Regions from separate parts of the Streptomyces sp. NPDC031064 genome, predicted to be linked through region 1. Evidence: riboswitches for the same ligand, from Rfam matches in the RefSeq annotation. Region 1 holds a riboswitch; each other region holds the start of a gene.

Region 1 (3,519 bases):
CCGAGAGGGAAGACGCTGGCGCAATGGAGGCATGAGCACTTCCTCCGAGGCGCCGTCGGGCACCGCGGCACCCGGCGCGCTGCCGGACGTCGCGCCCCAGCTCCGGGTGCTGCGGCGGCGCCGGGGGCTGACCCTGGAGGCCGCCGCCCGCCGCGCCGGACTCTCGCCGGCCCACCTGTCCCGGCTGGAGACCGGCCGCCGCCAGCCGTCGCTGCCCATGCTGCTCGGTCTCGCCCGCGTCTACGGTACGACCGTTTCCGAGCTGCTGGGCGAGGTGCCGCCGGAGCGCGACCCGATCGTCCGGGGCGGCCGGGCCGAGCCGGCCGGGGCGGACGGCTGGGTCTACCACCAGGCCGGCGGCCCCGGTCGCGCCATGCAGGCGCTGCGCGTCCAGGTCCCGTACGCCACCCAGGGCGACCTCGTGCGCGTACATCCGGGGGAGGAGTGGCTGTACGTCCTCGGCGGCCGGGTGCGGCTCGCCCTCGGGGAGGCCGTGCACGTCCTCGACCCCGGGGACAGCGCCCACTTCGACTCGCTCACCCCGCACCGGATCGGTGCCGCCACGCGCGGCGGGGCGGAGCTGCTGTTCGTCCACACCCTCATGCAGAGCGCCGCGGCCGATTTGTGCCTCGGCGCGGACGCCCACCGTCGCTGACCCGATCGGAGAGATCCGCCATGTCCCAGGAACGGACGTTCCCGCTAGGACTCGTCGTCCGGCTCTTCGCCTATCTGGTGGCGGGCCACCTCTTTGCCGCGTTCCTCTACCTGCTGTTCGCCCTGGGGGCGGAATGAGGGCTCAGCCCTGGTCGAGGAGGCGCTCGCGCAGCCGCTCGCGGGTCTCGGGGGAGAGCTTCAGCCCCTCGGTCAGGTAGCGCTCGGTCGAGCCCCAGGTCTCCTCGATCGTCGAGAAGGCCGCCGACAGGTACTCCAGGCGGGCTTCGAAGAGCGGGCTGAGGAGCTCCATGACCTGGGGCGACATACCGGCCGGGGAGTTGTCGCTGCGGTGCACCCGGTACCGGCGGCTCGGGTCGTTGGACTTGAGGTAGTCCTCCTCGATGGCCTCCCGCTCGACGCCGACGGCCAGGAGGGACACGGCTATGGACAGCCCCGCCCGGTCCTTGCCGGCCGCGCAGTGCATCAGGGCCGGGACGCTGTCCTCGGCGAGCGCGTGGAGGACCCGGCTGTGCTCGGCGGTGCGCTCCTTGATGATCACGCGGTACGAGGCCGTCATCCGGGCCGCCGCCTTGCCGTCGGCCAGTATCGACCGGAGCTGGTCGAGGTCGCCGTCACGGACCATGGTCCAGAACTCGGCGCCGTCGGCCGGGTCGGACAGCGGGATGTTCACGTTCCGTACGCCGGGCAGCTCGACGTCCGGGCCTTCCAGCTTCTGGTCCGCGGCGTTGCGGAAGTCGAAGATCGTGTGCAGGCCGAGCCCCGCGAGGAAGGCGGCGTCCTCGCCGGTCGCGTGCGCCAGGTGCCCGCTGCGGTAGAGCCTGCCGTGCTGCACCCGTCGGCCGTCCACGGTCGGGAGCCCGCCGACGTCGCGGAAGTTGCGCACCCCGGTCAGCTCGGGCTCGATCGACGGGACCTGCGGCAGCGGCTGCGTCACGGGGGCTCCTGACGTGTCTGCGGTCGGCGTCGGCCGCCGACGATGTCGCGGTCCGACGATACGACATCGGTACGTCGGACGATCAATCTCCGTGCACGTCGCACATCCGTTGCCCCTTGTCACGCTCGGTACCCGGCATGGCGAGATGCCTGCTTCAAGTATTTTGCCCCGGTCTGGTCGTGTTCGGGTGTGGCATCCGGGAGGTGCCGGCCCCGAGGGGAGGATTAGTGCTTCTCGTCGCACTCGCCAAGAAATAGCACTTCTGTCCGTATTAGGGCATTGGATATAACGTGCCCTGGTAGCAAGGGAGATGGGTGCGGCCACGTGAGCAGCGTCATAACCGTGACCGTCCGTGGCGGGATGCCGTTCATAAACTCCGTGCGCACAACGGGAATTCATGATCCGCAATCCACGGAGGGTGACCGGAATTCCATGGCGGCCGCACCACGGAGAATGCGGACGGGAATGCGGCGGCTTGTTCACTCCGACCCGGCTCGCTTACGGTCACGGCAATCCGGCCGGACCGCCGAATCCTGCCACCGGTCGGAATTCGCACCCACCCACGCGTGGCAGGAGCGGGGGACCCAGGTAGTACGCCGACCCCGGAATTCCGGGACCGGCTCGGGGTGAAGTCGCGTCCACGGCGCGGCCGGACAACTCCAGTCCGAACCCGACAGCTCACCTCGCAGGCGCCGGAGAGGAATTCGCCATGCCCGCGAAGGGTAAGCACCGCCGTCCCAAGTCCAGCTCCATTACGCGTGGTTTCGTCGCCGCCGGTACGGGTGGCGCCGCCATCGCCCTGCCGCTGTTCGGTGCCACCGGCGCGCACGCCGCGGCCCCGGCCGCCGCCCCGGCCACCGCTCCGCAGCAGGCCGTCACCGCCGCCCAGGCCGCCCCCGAGGCCGCCGCCCCGGCGAAGAAGGCCGCGCCGCGCACGTACACCGTGGTCGCCGGCGACTACCTCTCCAAGATCGCCCGCAACAAGAACGTCAAGGGCGGCTGGCAGAAGCTATACCAGGACAACCGCCAGGTCATCGGCGAGGACCCGTCGCTGATCCTCCCGGGCATGAAGCTCACGCTCGGCGCCAAGTCCACGGCCGCCCCGGCCGAGAAGGCCGCCCCGGCGAAGCCGAAGGCCGACGACACCCGCACCGAGAGCCGCGCCTCGCGCTCCGCCGCCAAGGCCGAGGCCCCGGCGGCCTCGGGCTTCACCGCCCCGGTCTCCGCCGGTGTCTCCACGCCGTACCGCGCCTCCGGCTCCATGTGGTCCTCCGGCTACCACACCGGTGTCGACTTCGCGGCCCCCTCCGGCACCAGCGTCAAGGCCATCGGCGCCGGCACCGTCGTCTCGGCCGGCTGGAGCGGCGCGTACGGCAACGAGGTCGTCATCCAGCACGCCGACGGCAACTACTCGCAGTACGCCCACATGTCCTCCCTCTCCGTCTCGTCCGGCCAGACCGTGAGCGGGGGCCAGGAGATCGGCCTGGTCGGCTCCACCGGCAACTCCTCCGGCCCGCACCTCCACATGGAGGTCCGGACCAGCCCCGGCTACGGCTCGGACATCGACCCGCTGGCGTACCTCCGCCAGCACGGCGTCGCCATCTGACGCCTCCGTTTCCTGAACGGCGCTCCGCCCGGCACCGCCTCCCGGTGCCGGGCGGAGTCGCGTTCCGGGCGTATTCCGGGCTTGGGTGAATCTTGACCGGTGGTAAACATCACCCCCCGTCAACCCCTCCTTACGGTCGCGTAGGTCACATCCCCGGGTGAAAGATGTGCTCCCGTGGCAGACGATTCGACATTCAGAGACAGTGACGTATTCGGGTCGTACGCGGCGATCGGTGACAGCTTCACCGAGGGCGTCGGAGACCCTGGGCCCGGCGGAACCTTCGTCGGCTGGGCGGACCGCCTCG
Region 2 (3,519 bases), on a different contig from region 1:
ACTGCGCACGCTCCCGGTCGAGTTCACCCCTCATGTCGGCTGACGACCCATCAGATCTGTGATCTTCGCGTAATCTCCGGTGCATCGACTTGTGACTGACGTTCGAATGCCGCTACGTTCACCGTCACCTCAGCAGTCACGCGAAAGGCAGCACCGCATGCGCTCCGGGAACGGCCGGCACCGACGACCCCGTCAAGCCCCCGCCATCGTCGTCGCGGCAGGGGTGACCGGATCCGCCATCGCGCTCCCGCTGCTCGGCGCGGGTTCCGCGTCGGCGGCCGACGCGACCACCTGGGACCGGGTGGCCGAATGCGAGTCCGGCGGCCTGTGGAGCGCCGACCTGGGCAACGGCTTCTACGGCGGCCTCCAGATGTCGCAGGAGACCTGGGAGTCGTACGGGGGCCTCGCCCACGCCGCGCGCCCCGACCTCGCCAGCCGCACCGAGCAGATATCCGTCGCCGAGAAGGTCTACGCGGCGACGGGCGTCAAGGCGTGGGAGACCTGCGCCCCGATCGCCGGCCTGGGCGGCGCCGCCGAGACGCCGGGGACCGACCTGGGCGTCGCGCCCACCGAGACCGCCCCTGAGCCGTCCGCCCCGGCACAGAGCGCCGAGCCGACGGACCCGGCCGAGACCCTCGAAGGCCCGACCGCGCCCGCCACGCCGACGGACCCGGCCGCGCCCACCGACCCGGCCGCCACACCGACCGGCCCGGCCGGAACGCTCCTGCCCACCGAGCCCGCTCCGACGGCGCCCGGCGCGACCCCCGCTCCGGGCACCGGCAAGCACCGCGGCGAGCCGTCTCCCGAGGAGACTCCGGCGACCGACCCGACCGCCCCGGTCGCCCCAGCCGCACCGGAGGGCGAAACCACCACCAAGCCCACCGATCCTGCCAAGCCCGCTGATACCGGCAATTCGGCCACCGGGCGCGAAAGCGACGGCCACCCCTCCCGGGGTGACGGAGCGTCGCGCGACCCCGGCAGTGTCGAGCCCGGCGCGTACACCGTCCGCCCCGGCGACAACCTCTGGAGCATCGCGGACGAGCACGACGTCCCCGGCGGCTGGCCCGCCCTCTACGAGGCCAACCAGGAGACCGTCGGCGCCGATCCGGACCTCATCGTCCCCGGTCAGAGCCTCGACCTGACGACGGATCAGCCGTAGGGGCAGGGGTTATGTCCACTTCTGGGTAAGTGAGACATGAATCTCTTCGCCCCAACTGGCGCACCGTGGCCGCCCGAAGCGCACAATCCGCCCTTCACCTGCGTAAACGCCCGTCAAGGGCAGGCGCATAAGGGCGGATTGACCCCGATGTCCGCCTTTGAACTTCGGGGAGGTCTCTGTTTACGGTCGTGACCGCTCGCCACCGCGGGCCCCATCGACCGGAACGCCGAATCCTGCCGCCGGTCGACGGGAACAGTCGTCGCGTCACGCGCCGAAGGCAGGAGCGGGGGACCCAAGGTAAGTGCCGGGCCCGGCCATGGAGACATGGCGCGGACCGGCTTGGGGTGAAGCCGCGCGCCGCACCGCGGTGCCGCGCGGCCGGGCAGCTCACGCCCGAACCCGACAGCTCACCTCGCAGGCGTCGGTGAGGAGATGTCCCATGCTGTTCTCCAGCAAGGCCAAGCACCGTCGCCCCTCCAAGGCCGCCCGGTTCGCCGCGTTCGCCGGCATCACCGGTGTCGCCGTCGCCGCCCCGCTGATGGGCGCCACGTCCGCCTCGGCCGCCACCGCCGCCGAGTGGGACAAGGTCGCCCAGTGCGAGTCCGGCGGCAACTGGTCCATCAACACCGGCAACGGCTACTACGGCGGCCTCCAGTTCTCGGCCTCCACCTGGGCCGCGTACGGCGGCACCGCGTACGCCGCGACCGCCGACCAGGCCTCCAAGTCGCAGCAGATCGAGATAGCCGAGAAGGTCCTGGCGGGCCAGGGCAAGGGCGCCTGGCCGCACTGCGGCGTCGGCCTGTCCAACGCCTCGTACCAGGGGGCCCCGGTCCAGGAGCGCAAGGCCGAGCAGCCCACCACGCGCAGCGAGCAGCGCACCGCCCCGAAGGCCGAGAAGAAGGCCGCGCCGAAGACCGTCACCACCCCGACCGGCAAGAAGGTCGAGAAGGGCGACGGCGAGTACAAGGTCAAGGCCGGCGACACGCTCAGCACCATCGCCGCCGACAAGAAGGTCGCGGGCGGCTGGCAGAAGCTCTTCGAGCTGAACAAGGACATCGTCGACGACGCCGACCTGATCTACCCGGGCCAGCAGCTCCACCTGAGCTGACCCCCGCGGGACCACCCCGGCCCGGCGCGCCCTTCCCCCGTGCGTGCCGGGCCGGGGTTCCGCGCTCCAGCCACATTACCGACCGGTAGGTTTCGTGGCGTTTCGCCCGCAATGCAGCCTGGTGAGCCCTTTTTCGTCCCAGGAGGCGGGCGTCGGCTGGTCACGGCTCCCCGGCCGGTTAGGCTCTTGCCGCAAGGCCAAAGAGACCCTGCACCGCATGCGTCACATTTTGCGTCACATCCCAGAAGGAGATGCTCGTGCCGTCCATCGACGTCGTCGTAGCCCGGGAAATCCTGGACTCCCGAGGCAACCCCACGGTCGAGGTCGAGGTCGGCCTCGACGACGGCAGCACCGGCCGTGCTGCCGTCCCGTCCGGTGCCTCCACCGGTGCGTTCGAGGCCCTCGAGCTCCGCGACGGTGACAAGGACCGCTACCTCGGCAAGGGTGTCGAGAAGGCCGTCCTCGCCGTCATCGAGCAGATCGGCCCGGAGCTCGTCGGCTACGACGCCACCGAGCAGCGGCTGATCGACCAGGCGATGTTCGACCTGGACGCCACGCCGGACAAGTCCTCGCTCGGCGCCAACGCCATCCTCGGCGTCTCCCTCGCCGTCGCGCACGCCGCCTCCGAGGCGTCCGACCTCCCGCTCTTCCGCTACCTGGGCGGCCCGAACGCGCACCTGCTGCCCGTTCCGATGATGAACATCCTGAACGGCGGCTCGCACGCCGACTCCAACGTGGACATCCAGGAGTTCATGATCGCCCCGATCGGCGCGGAGTCCTTCTCCGAGGCGCTGCGCTGGGGTGCCGAGGTCTACCACACGCTGAAGAAGGTCCTGAAGGACAAGGGCCTGTCCACGGGCCTGGGCGACGAGGGCGGCTTCGCCCCGAACCTGGACTCCAACCGCGCCGCCCTCGACCTCATCCTCGAGGCCATCAAGCAGGCCGGCTACGCCCCGGGCAAGGACATCGCCCTGGCGCTCGACGTCGCCGCGTCCGAGTTCTACAAGGACGGTGCCTACCAGTTCGAGGGCAAGTCCCGCTCGGCCGCCGAGATGACGGACTACTACGCCGAGCTCGTCGAGGCGTACCCGCTGGTCTCCATCGAGGACCCGCTGTTCGAGGACGACTGGGACGGCTGGAAGACCATCACCGAGAAGCTGGGCACCAAGGTCCAGCTCGTCGGCGACGACCTGTTCGTCACCAACCCGGAGCGCCTGGCGCGCGGCATCGACGAGGGTGCCGCGAACGCCCT
Region 3 (3,519 bases), 970 kb from region 1:
CGGCGTTTCGCCCGCGGCGTTCGACCCCGTGACGTTTTCGCCCGCGCAGTCCCACCCCGCGCTTTCAGGAGCCCTCCCGGTTTTCGGCACGGGGCACCCTTTCACCGCGCGCGGCTTTTCGGGCATGCGAATTCAGGGGCGCAATTCCCCCGCCTTTGTATACGGTGCCGCTGTTAATTGCGGGCGCTCGCGGTGTTTACGGGGTGTTGCGAAGTCCTCACACGGCCGACGGGCCGCTCGGGCCGCTCGGGGCGGCGCAGCCGGTGGGAGGGCAGCGAGCGTTCGACGTGGAGGGCCGTGAGCGCGCGGGCGCGGTCGGCGTCGCCGCGCGCGACGGCGTCGACGATCGCGCCGTGCTCGGCCCACGCCTCCGCCGGCCGGGCCGGCTGGTCGACCGCGTACATCCAGGCGATCTTGTGCCGGAGCTGGGTGAGCAGCGCCGTCAGCGCCGGGCTGCCGGACGCCTGGGCGAGCGTCTCGTGGAACCAGCCGTCCAGCGAGCGCAGGTCCTCCCGCTGGCCCCGGCGCGCCCGCTCCTGGCCCAGCCTGACCAGCCCCCGCAGCACCTTCAGGTGCGCCTCCGTGCGGCGCTGGGCGGCCCGCGCGGCGCCCAGCGGCTCCAGCAGCGTACGCATCTCCAGCAGGTCGGCCGCCTCCTGCTCGGTGGGCTCGGCGACGCACGCGCCGACGTGGCGGCGAGTGGTCACGAAGCCCTCCGACTCCAGCGTCCGCAGCGCCTCACGGACCGGGACGCGCGAGACTCCGTAGCGTCGGGCGAGCTGCTCCTCGGTGAGCCGGCTGCCCCGCTCGAACACACCGGTGACGATGTCGTCGCGGATCGCCGTGCATACCGAGTGCGCTGGAATGCGCATACCGAACCCCCAACTTAATCCGCGCGAAACTCACCCGCTCGACGTCTGTTCCGTGACTCTATTGCAGGGGGCCGCAATTTCCGATAGCCACCCTGAATCCATGGAGTTCTTTTTGGCCAGGAGGCCCTGGCCAGGAGTACCCGGCCAGGGGCCCCGGGATGGCGAAGGCCCCGGTTCGCATCCGAACCGGGGCCTTGCCTGACGAACAGAGAGGGTCAGACGTTGACGCCGTGCGAGCGGAGGTAGGCGACCGGGTCGATGTCCGAGCCGTACTCGGCGCTCGTCCGGGCCTCGAAGTGGAGGTGCGGGCCGGAGGAGTTGCCGGTCGAGCCCGACAGGCCTATCTGCTGGCCCGGCATGACGGTCTGGCCGGCCGAGACGCTGATGGAGGACAGGTGGCCGTACTGGGTGTACGTACCGTCGTTCATCCGGATCACGACGTTGTTGCCGTACGCGCCGCCCCAGCCCGCCTCGACGACGGTGCCCGCGCCCACGGAGACCACGCGGGAGCCGGAGGCGGCGTGGAAGTCGATGCCGGTGTGGCTGCCGGAGGACCACATGGCGCCGCCGGTCTGGTAACCGGTGCTGACGTACGTGCCGGCGACCGGGAGCTGGAAGGCGTTGAGCCGCTTGCGCTCGGCCTCGCGGTCGGCGCGCTCCTTGGCCTCGCGGGCGGCCTGCACCCGGATCTCGGCCTTGCGCTTCGCCTCCGCCTCGGCCTTCGCCTGGGCGGCGGCCTTGGCGGCGGCCTCCTGGGCCTCCAGCTCCTGGGCCTCGGCCTGGGCGTCGACCTGCTCGGCGAGCGTGTCGGTGATGACGGCCTGGTTGAGGCCGGTGTCCTCGAGCGAGAGGGGCACAGCCTCCGGGTTCGCGGCGAGCGCCGGGGAAGCGAGGGATCCGATGACGCCGGTGGTGGCGAGGGCCGCGACTCCGGCGACGTGTGCGCTCTTACGGCTCAGGCGGCTCGGGGCACGGTGCTTCCCGGTGGCACGGGTGAACGCCATGAAGTGGCTGGTCCTTTCCTTCCTTCTCGCCTACCGGGTTAGCTGACGGGTTCGGAGCAGGAAGGTCTCCTACGGACCCCTCCGCACGGGTGCGAAGGCGTCCGATTCACCCCAGGGACTGCGTGGGTCCCCGGCTCCCCAGGCTCGCGCCTGATGGGGACTCGGCGATGGCTGTCCGGTGCCGCGGGTGCGGCGGGTACCGGTCGGACAGCGCATCAGACGCTAAGCGGCCGATCTTTCAATCACCAAACAGACACGGTTTTTTGTAGCGCACGCCACAGGGCAGACACCGAATCTCCGCAACAAAGCGGACATACGGGCGGACCCCGGCATCGGGCGATGCCGGGGTCCCGGTGAGCGGCCGCTCGCGAGGAGGACGCGAGGCGGAGCCGCGTCACCTCGGGTGAGCGGAAACCGCGTCAATCAGCCGCTTACGACGGTCACTTCACCGATTCCGAGTGCCTCTACGGGCTCCTTGATCTGTGCCGCGTCGCCGACGAGGACCGTGACCAGACGGTCCGTCGGGAACGCGCTGACGACCGCCGCGGTGGCCTCCACGGTGCCCGTCTCCGCCAGCCGGGCGTACATCTGGGCCTGGTAGTCGTCCGGGAGGTGCTGCTCGACCTGGTCGGCGAGGGTGCCCGCGACGGCGGCGGCCGTCTCGTACTTGAGCGGGGCGACGCCCACCAGGTTCTGCACGGCCGTCTCCCGCTCGGCGTCGGTCAGGCCCTCGGCGGCGAGGGTGCGCAGCACCTTCCACAGGTCGTCGAGCGCCGGGCCCGTGTGGGGCGTGTCGACGGAGCCGCTGATGGCGAGCATGGCCGCGCCGTTGCCCTCGGGCCCGGAGCGCAGCACCTGGCCGAAGGCCCGTACGCCGTAGGTGTAGCCCTTCTCCTCGCGCAGGACCCGGTCCAGGCGGGAGGTGAGGGTACCGCCCAGGCAGTAGGTGCCGAGCACCTGGGCCGGCCAGACCCGGTCGTGCCGGTCCGGGCCGATGCGGCCGATGAGGAGCTGCGTCTGTACGGCGCCGGGACGGTCGACGATGACGACGCGGCCCGTGTCGTCGGCCGTCACGGGCGGTACGGGACGGGGCTCGGCCATGTCGCCGGTCCAGGCGCCCAGGGTGTCGGCGAGCACCGCGTCGAGGTCCACGCCGGTGAGGTCACCGACCACGACCGCGGTGGCGGTGGCGGGGCGGACGTGCGCCTCGTAGAAGGCGCGTACGGCCGAGGCGTCGATCCGGGCGACGGTCTCCTCGGTGCCCTGGCGGGGGCGTGACATGCGGGAGGTGGCCGGGAACAGCTCCTTGGAGAGCTGCATGGCGGCGCGGCGCGAGGGGTTGGCGATCTCGTGCGGGATCTCGTCGAGCCGGTTGCGGACGAGGCGCTCGACCTCGCTGTCGGCGAACGCGGGCGCGCGCAGGGCCTCGGCGACCAGGCCGAGGGCCTTGGCGAGCCGGGAGACCGGGACTTCGAGGGAGATTCGTACGCCGGGGTGGTCGGCGTGCGCGTCGAGGGTGGCGCCGCAGCGCTCCAGCTCGGCGGCGAACTCCTCCGCCGAGTGCTTGTCGGTGCCCTCGGACAGGGCGCGCGCCATGATCGTGGCGACGCCGTCGAGGCCCTCCGGCTCGGCCTCCAGCGGGG
Region 4 (3,519 bases), on a different contig from region 1:
GGTCGAGGCCGCTGTTGCGGTACTGGGCGGTGGCTATGGAGCCGAGCGCGTTGCGGGCGGCGTTGAGCCGGCCGGTCCGGCGCGCGGCCTCGTCGCGCAGCGCGTCCAGTGACGCCCGGGCCCGTTCCGCCTCCTCCTTGGCGCCGTTGTACTTCTCGGTGGCCTCCTCGGCCTCCTGGTACAGCCGGTCGACCCTCGCCTTCACCTGGGCGGGGGTGAGGTGGGGCTCGGCGTGGCCGGAACCCTCGAAGGCGGTGGCGGTGGCCGCCCCGGCGAGCGCGAGGGTGACGGCCGTGCGGCCGCTCAGAGGGTGCTGCCTGGGCTTCCGGTGCGCTGCCACGGGACGGGTCACTTCCCTTCGGACGGGGCCTGGGGCGGCTGGGGAAGGACGCTAAACCTGGGGGTCACGGCGGGGCGGTGACATGACCGCAGTTGGCCGCAGGTGAGGGTTCAGGGAGCGGATCCGACAGAAGACACCCGCTCGGAATCCCGCATTCCGTATCAGCCGTGACCGATGCGGCGAATGAGGCAACCCTGACCGGCGGCCGGTGGTATTGCCCCGGCTAGGCTCCGCCCCATGGACGTACTCATCAATGTCTTCGTCGCGCTGCACATCATCGGTATCGCCGCCCTCCTGGGCGGCTTCATGACCCAGATGAAGGCGATGGGCGAGGGTACGGCGCGCTTCGGCCCGGCGATGCTGCACGGCGCCCTGACCATGCTCGTCACGGGCGTGATCCTGGTCGGCCTCAACCAGGCCGACGACCAGACCGTGAACAACATCAAGATCGGCGTGAAGCTGGCGATCCTGGTGGCCATCCTCGGCCTGGTCTACGTCAAGCGGGACGAGGAGCGGGTCGACAAGGCGGTCTTCGGCGCCGTGGGCGGCCTGACGATGGCGAACATCTTCATCGCCACCGTCTGGACCTGACCCGGGTCACCACCGTCTGGAGCTGACCCGGCTCGCGGGCCCGTCAGGCCGGGCGCACGCTGCTGTGGATGGGCATGTAGTAGATGGACTCCTCGCGGACGTTGGCGCCGGGCCTGGGGGCGTGGATCATCTTCCCGTCGCCCTTGTAGATGCCGACGTGGCTGATGTCGTCGTAGAAGAACACCAGGTCGCCGGGGCGAAGGTCCTCCGTGGCGACCCGCGTGCCGGCCTTCACCTGGTCCCACGTCGTACGGGGCAGGTCGACGCCCGCCGCCCGCCACGCGGCCTGGGTGAGCCCGGAGCAGTCGTACGAGCTCGGGCCGGTCGCCCCCCACACGTACGGCTTGCCCATCTGCGCCTCGGCGAAGGCGAGGACCTTGCCGGCCTTGGCGGTGTGGCCGCCGTCCCCCTCCGGCTGCCGGTCCTCCTCCTGCTGCCGCCCCTCGTGGCGCTTGCGGGCCTCTTCCGCCTCCGCCCGCGCCTTCTCCTCGGCGCGCGCCCTCTCCTCCGCCCGCGCCTTCTCCTCGGCCCGGCGGCGGGCCTCCTCCTCCCGCTCGCGCTCCAGCTCGGCCAGCCGCGCCCGCTCCTCGGCCGTCAACCGCGCCAGCAGCGCCCGCGCCTCGCTCAGTTGCCGCTGCACGGTCTGCTTGGCGGTACGGAGTGAGGCCTGCGAGGCGCTGAGCGACTCCAGTTGCCGCGTCGCCTCCGCCCGCTGCTCCGCGGCCTCGGCCTGCCGGGTCCGGTAGTCGGTCAGCGTCTCGTGCTGCCGCTCGGTGAGCCGGTCCATGAGCTGCGCCTGGTCCACGAACGCCTGCGGGCTGTCCGAGAAGATCAGCGACGCGGTCGGGCCCAGCCCGCCCGAGCGGTACTGGGCGGCCGCGTAGCTGCCGAGGGTGCGGCGCGACTCGTTCAGCGCTTCCGTTCGCCGAGCGGCCTCGTCGAGCATCCCGCCGACCTCGCGCCGCTGCCGGTCCGTGGCCTCCTTGGCCTTGTTGTACTGCTGCGTCGCCGTGCCCGCCTGGCGGTAGAGGTCGTCGACCTTTCTCTGGACCTCCTCGACCGTCGGCCCCCGGTCCGGGTCGGCCGGCGCACCCGGCGCGGCGGTCGCGCTCTGTGACGACAGGAGCGTGACCGAGGCCAGGGCGGCGGCCGTCGTGACCCCGACGGCGGGGGAGTGGGCATGCAGGGTCTGCAAGGTGCGCGATGCGCGCGGCTTGCGATGCGACGCCAAGGCCGGCATCTCCTTCCGTGGACCGCCTACCGGGTTAGCTGTCAGGTTCGGGCGGAACGGAAGGTGCCCTACGGCCGTGCCCGAGGGGCTGCGGGCCGATTCACCTCGGTCGTACGTGATGGGTCCCCGGTTCCGAACTGCCATGAGAGCAGCACGAATTCGGCGTGGGCGATCCGATTGGCGTGGTTCGCCGATGAGAGAACGGACCGCTTGGGCGAGCACGCTAGCCAACCTGTGGTGGTGCTGTGAAGGATGATGTTCGATATGCCCGATACGTTTTCGTGACCTTGGCGTGATGTCGTCGACTCGGTACGGAGGGTGACGAATCGGGCCTCTTCCGGGTCGGTCCACGGCTGTCGGCCGTTCCGTCCGCGGCTGTCGGCCGGTTCGTCCACGGCTGTCAGTGGGGCGGCCTAGACTCGATAGGCGATGAGCAGCCTCTTTGACGACAGCTTCCTGGCGGACCTCCGGAACCACGCCTCCGAGGAGCCCCCGCCGCCGCCCGAGGACTCCGAGGGCCCCGGGGACGCCCCGGCCGCGGAGGAGGTCCCGCACGACCTCTTCGGGGACCGCTTCGACGTGCCCCCGCCGCGGGACACGTACTACCGCGACGGTGCCCCGCGCCCCGTCGTCGACCCCGCCGCGCTGCTGGAGGGGCTGAACGACCAGCAGCGCGCCGCCGTCGTGCACACCGGCTCGCCGCTGCTCATCGTCGCCGGTGCCGGGTCCGGCAAGACCCGGGTGCTGACCCACCGCATCGCCCACCTGCTGGCCACCCGCCACGTCCACCCGGGCCAGATACTGGCGATCACCTTCACCAACAAGGCCGCCGGTGAGATGAAGGAGCGCGTCGAGCAGCTCGTCGGCCCGCGCGCCAACGCCATGTGGGTCATGACCTTCCATAGCGCGTGCGTCCGCATCCTGCGCCGCGAGTCGAAGAGGCTGGGCTTCACGTCGTCCTTCTCGATCTACGACGCGGCCGACTCCAAGCGGCTGATGTCGCTGGTCTGCCGCGACCTGGACCTCGACCCGAAGAAGTTCCCGCCGAAGTCCTTCAGCGCCAAGATCTCGAACCTGAAGAACGAGCTGATCGACGAGGAGACCTTCGCCGACCAGGCCGCCGACGGCTTCGAGAAGACCCTCGCCGAGGCGTACCGGATGTACCAGGCGCGGCTGCGCGAGGCCAATGCCCTGGACTTCGACGACATCATCATGACGACGGTCCACCTGCTCCAGGCGTTCCCGGACGTCGCCGAGCACTACCGCCGCCGCTTCCGCCATGTGCTCGTGGACGAGTACCAGGACACCAACCACGCCCAGTACACCCTCGTCCGCGAGCTGGTCGGCACCGGGTACG

What was found. Region 1 has a riboswitch for cyclic di-AMP ahead of ACZ46W_RS01915 (M23 family metallopeptidase). Riboswitches for the same ligand answer to the same signal wherever they lie in the genome.
Region 2: another riboswitch for cyclic di-AMP. It lies ahead of ACZ46W_RS19325 (transglycosylase family protein); the one in region 1 lies ahead of ACZ46W_RS01915 (M23 family metallopeptidase).
Region 3: another riboswitch for cyclic di-AMP. It lies ahead of ACZ46W_RS06040 (M23 family metallopeptidase); the one in region 1 lies ahead of ACZ46W_RS01915 (M23 family metallopeptidase).
Region 4: another riboswitch for cyclic di-AMP. It lies ahead of ACZ46W_RS29115 (C40 family peptidase); the one in region 1 lies ahead of ACZ46W_RS01915 (M23 family metallopeptidase).

What each region holds. Positions count from the first base shown of each region.
Region 1 is NZ_JBVIGF010000001.1:459,949-463,467, reverse strand. Features, by position in the region: gene ACZ46W_RS01930 (helix-turn-helix domain-containing protein) at 32-655, shown strand; gene ACZ46W_RS01925 (DUF6126 family protein) at 676-792, shown strand; gene ACZ46W_RS01920 (tyrosine-protein phosphatase) at 797-1,609, opposite strand; cyclic di-AMP (ydaO/yuaA leader) riboswitch at 2,157-2,314, shown strand; gene ACZ46W_RS01915 (M23 family metallopeptidase) at 2,319-3,215, shown strand; gene ACZ46W_RS01910 (SGNH/GDSL hydrolase family protein) at 3,390-3,519, shown strand, end outside.
Region 2 is NZ_JBVIGF010000005.1:109,475-112,993, reverse strand. Features, by position in the region: gene ACZ46W_RS19335 (cytochrome P450 family protein) at 1-43, shown strand, start outside; gene ACZ46W_RS19330 (transglycosylase family protein) at 224-1,159, shown strand; cyclic di-AMP (ydaO/yuaA leader) riboswitch at 1,419-1,595, shown strand; gene ACZ46W_RS19325 (transglycosylase family protein) at 1,599-2,267, shown strand; gene eno (phosphopyruvate hydratase) at 2,525-3,519, shown strand, end outside.
Region 3 is NZ_JBVIGF010000001.1:1,427,448-1,430,966, forward strand. Features, by position in the region: gene ACZ46W_RS06035 (GntR family transcriptional regulator) at 174-872, opposite strand; gene ACZ46W_RS06040 (M23 family metallopeptidase) at 1,088-1,876, opposite strand; cyclic di-AMP (ydaO/yuaA leader) riboswitch at 1,890-2,053, opposite strand; gene ACZ46W_RS06045 (M16 family metallopeptidase) at 2,300-3,519, opposite strand, start outside.
Region 4 is NZ_JBVIGF010000009.1:92,115-95,633, reverse strand. Features, by position in the region: gene ACZ46W_RS29125 (C40 family peptidase) at 1-340, opposite strand, end outside; gene ACZ46W_RS29120 (hypothetical protein) at 578-931, shown strand; gene ACZ46W_RS29115 (C40 family peptidase) at 975-2,171, opposite strand; cyclic di-AMP (ydaO/yuaA leader) riboswitch at 2,170-2,337, opposite strand; gene pcrA (DNA helicase PcrA) at 2,592-3,519, shown strand, end outside.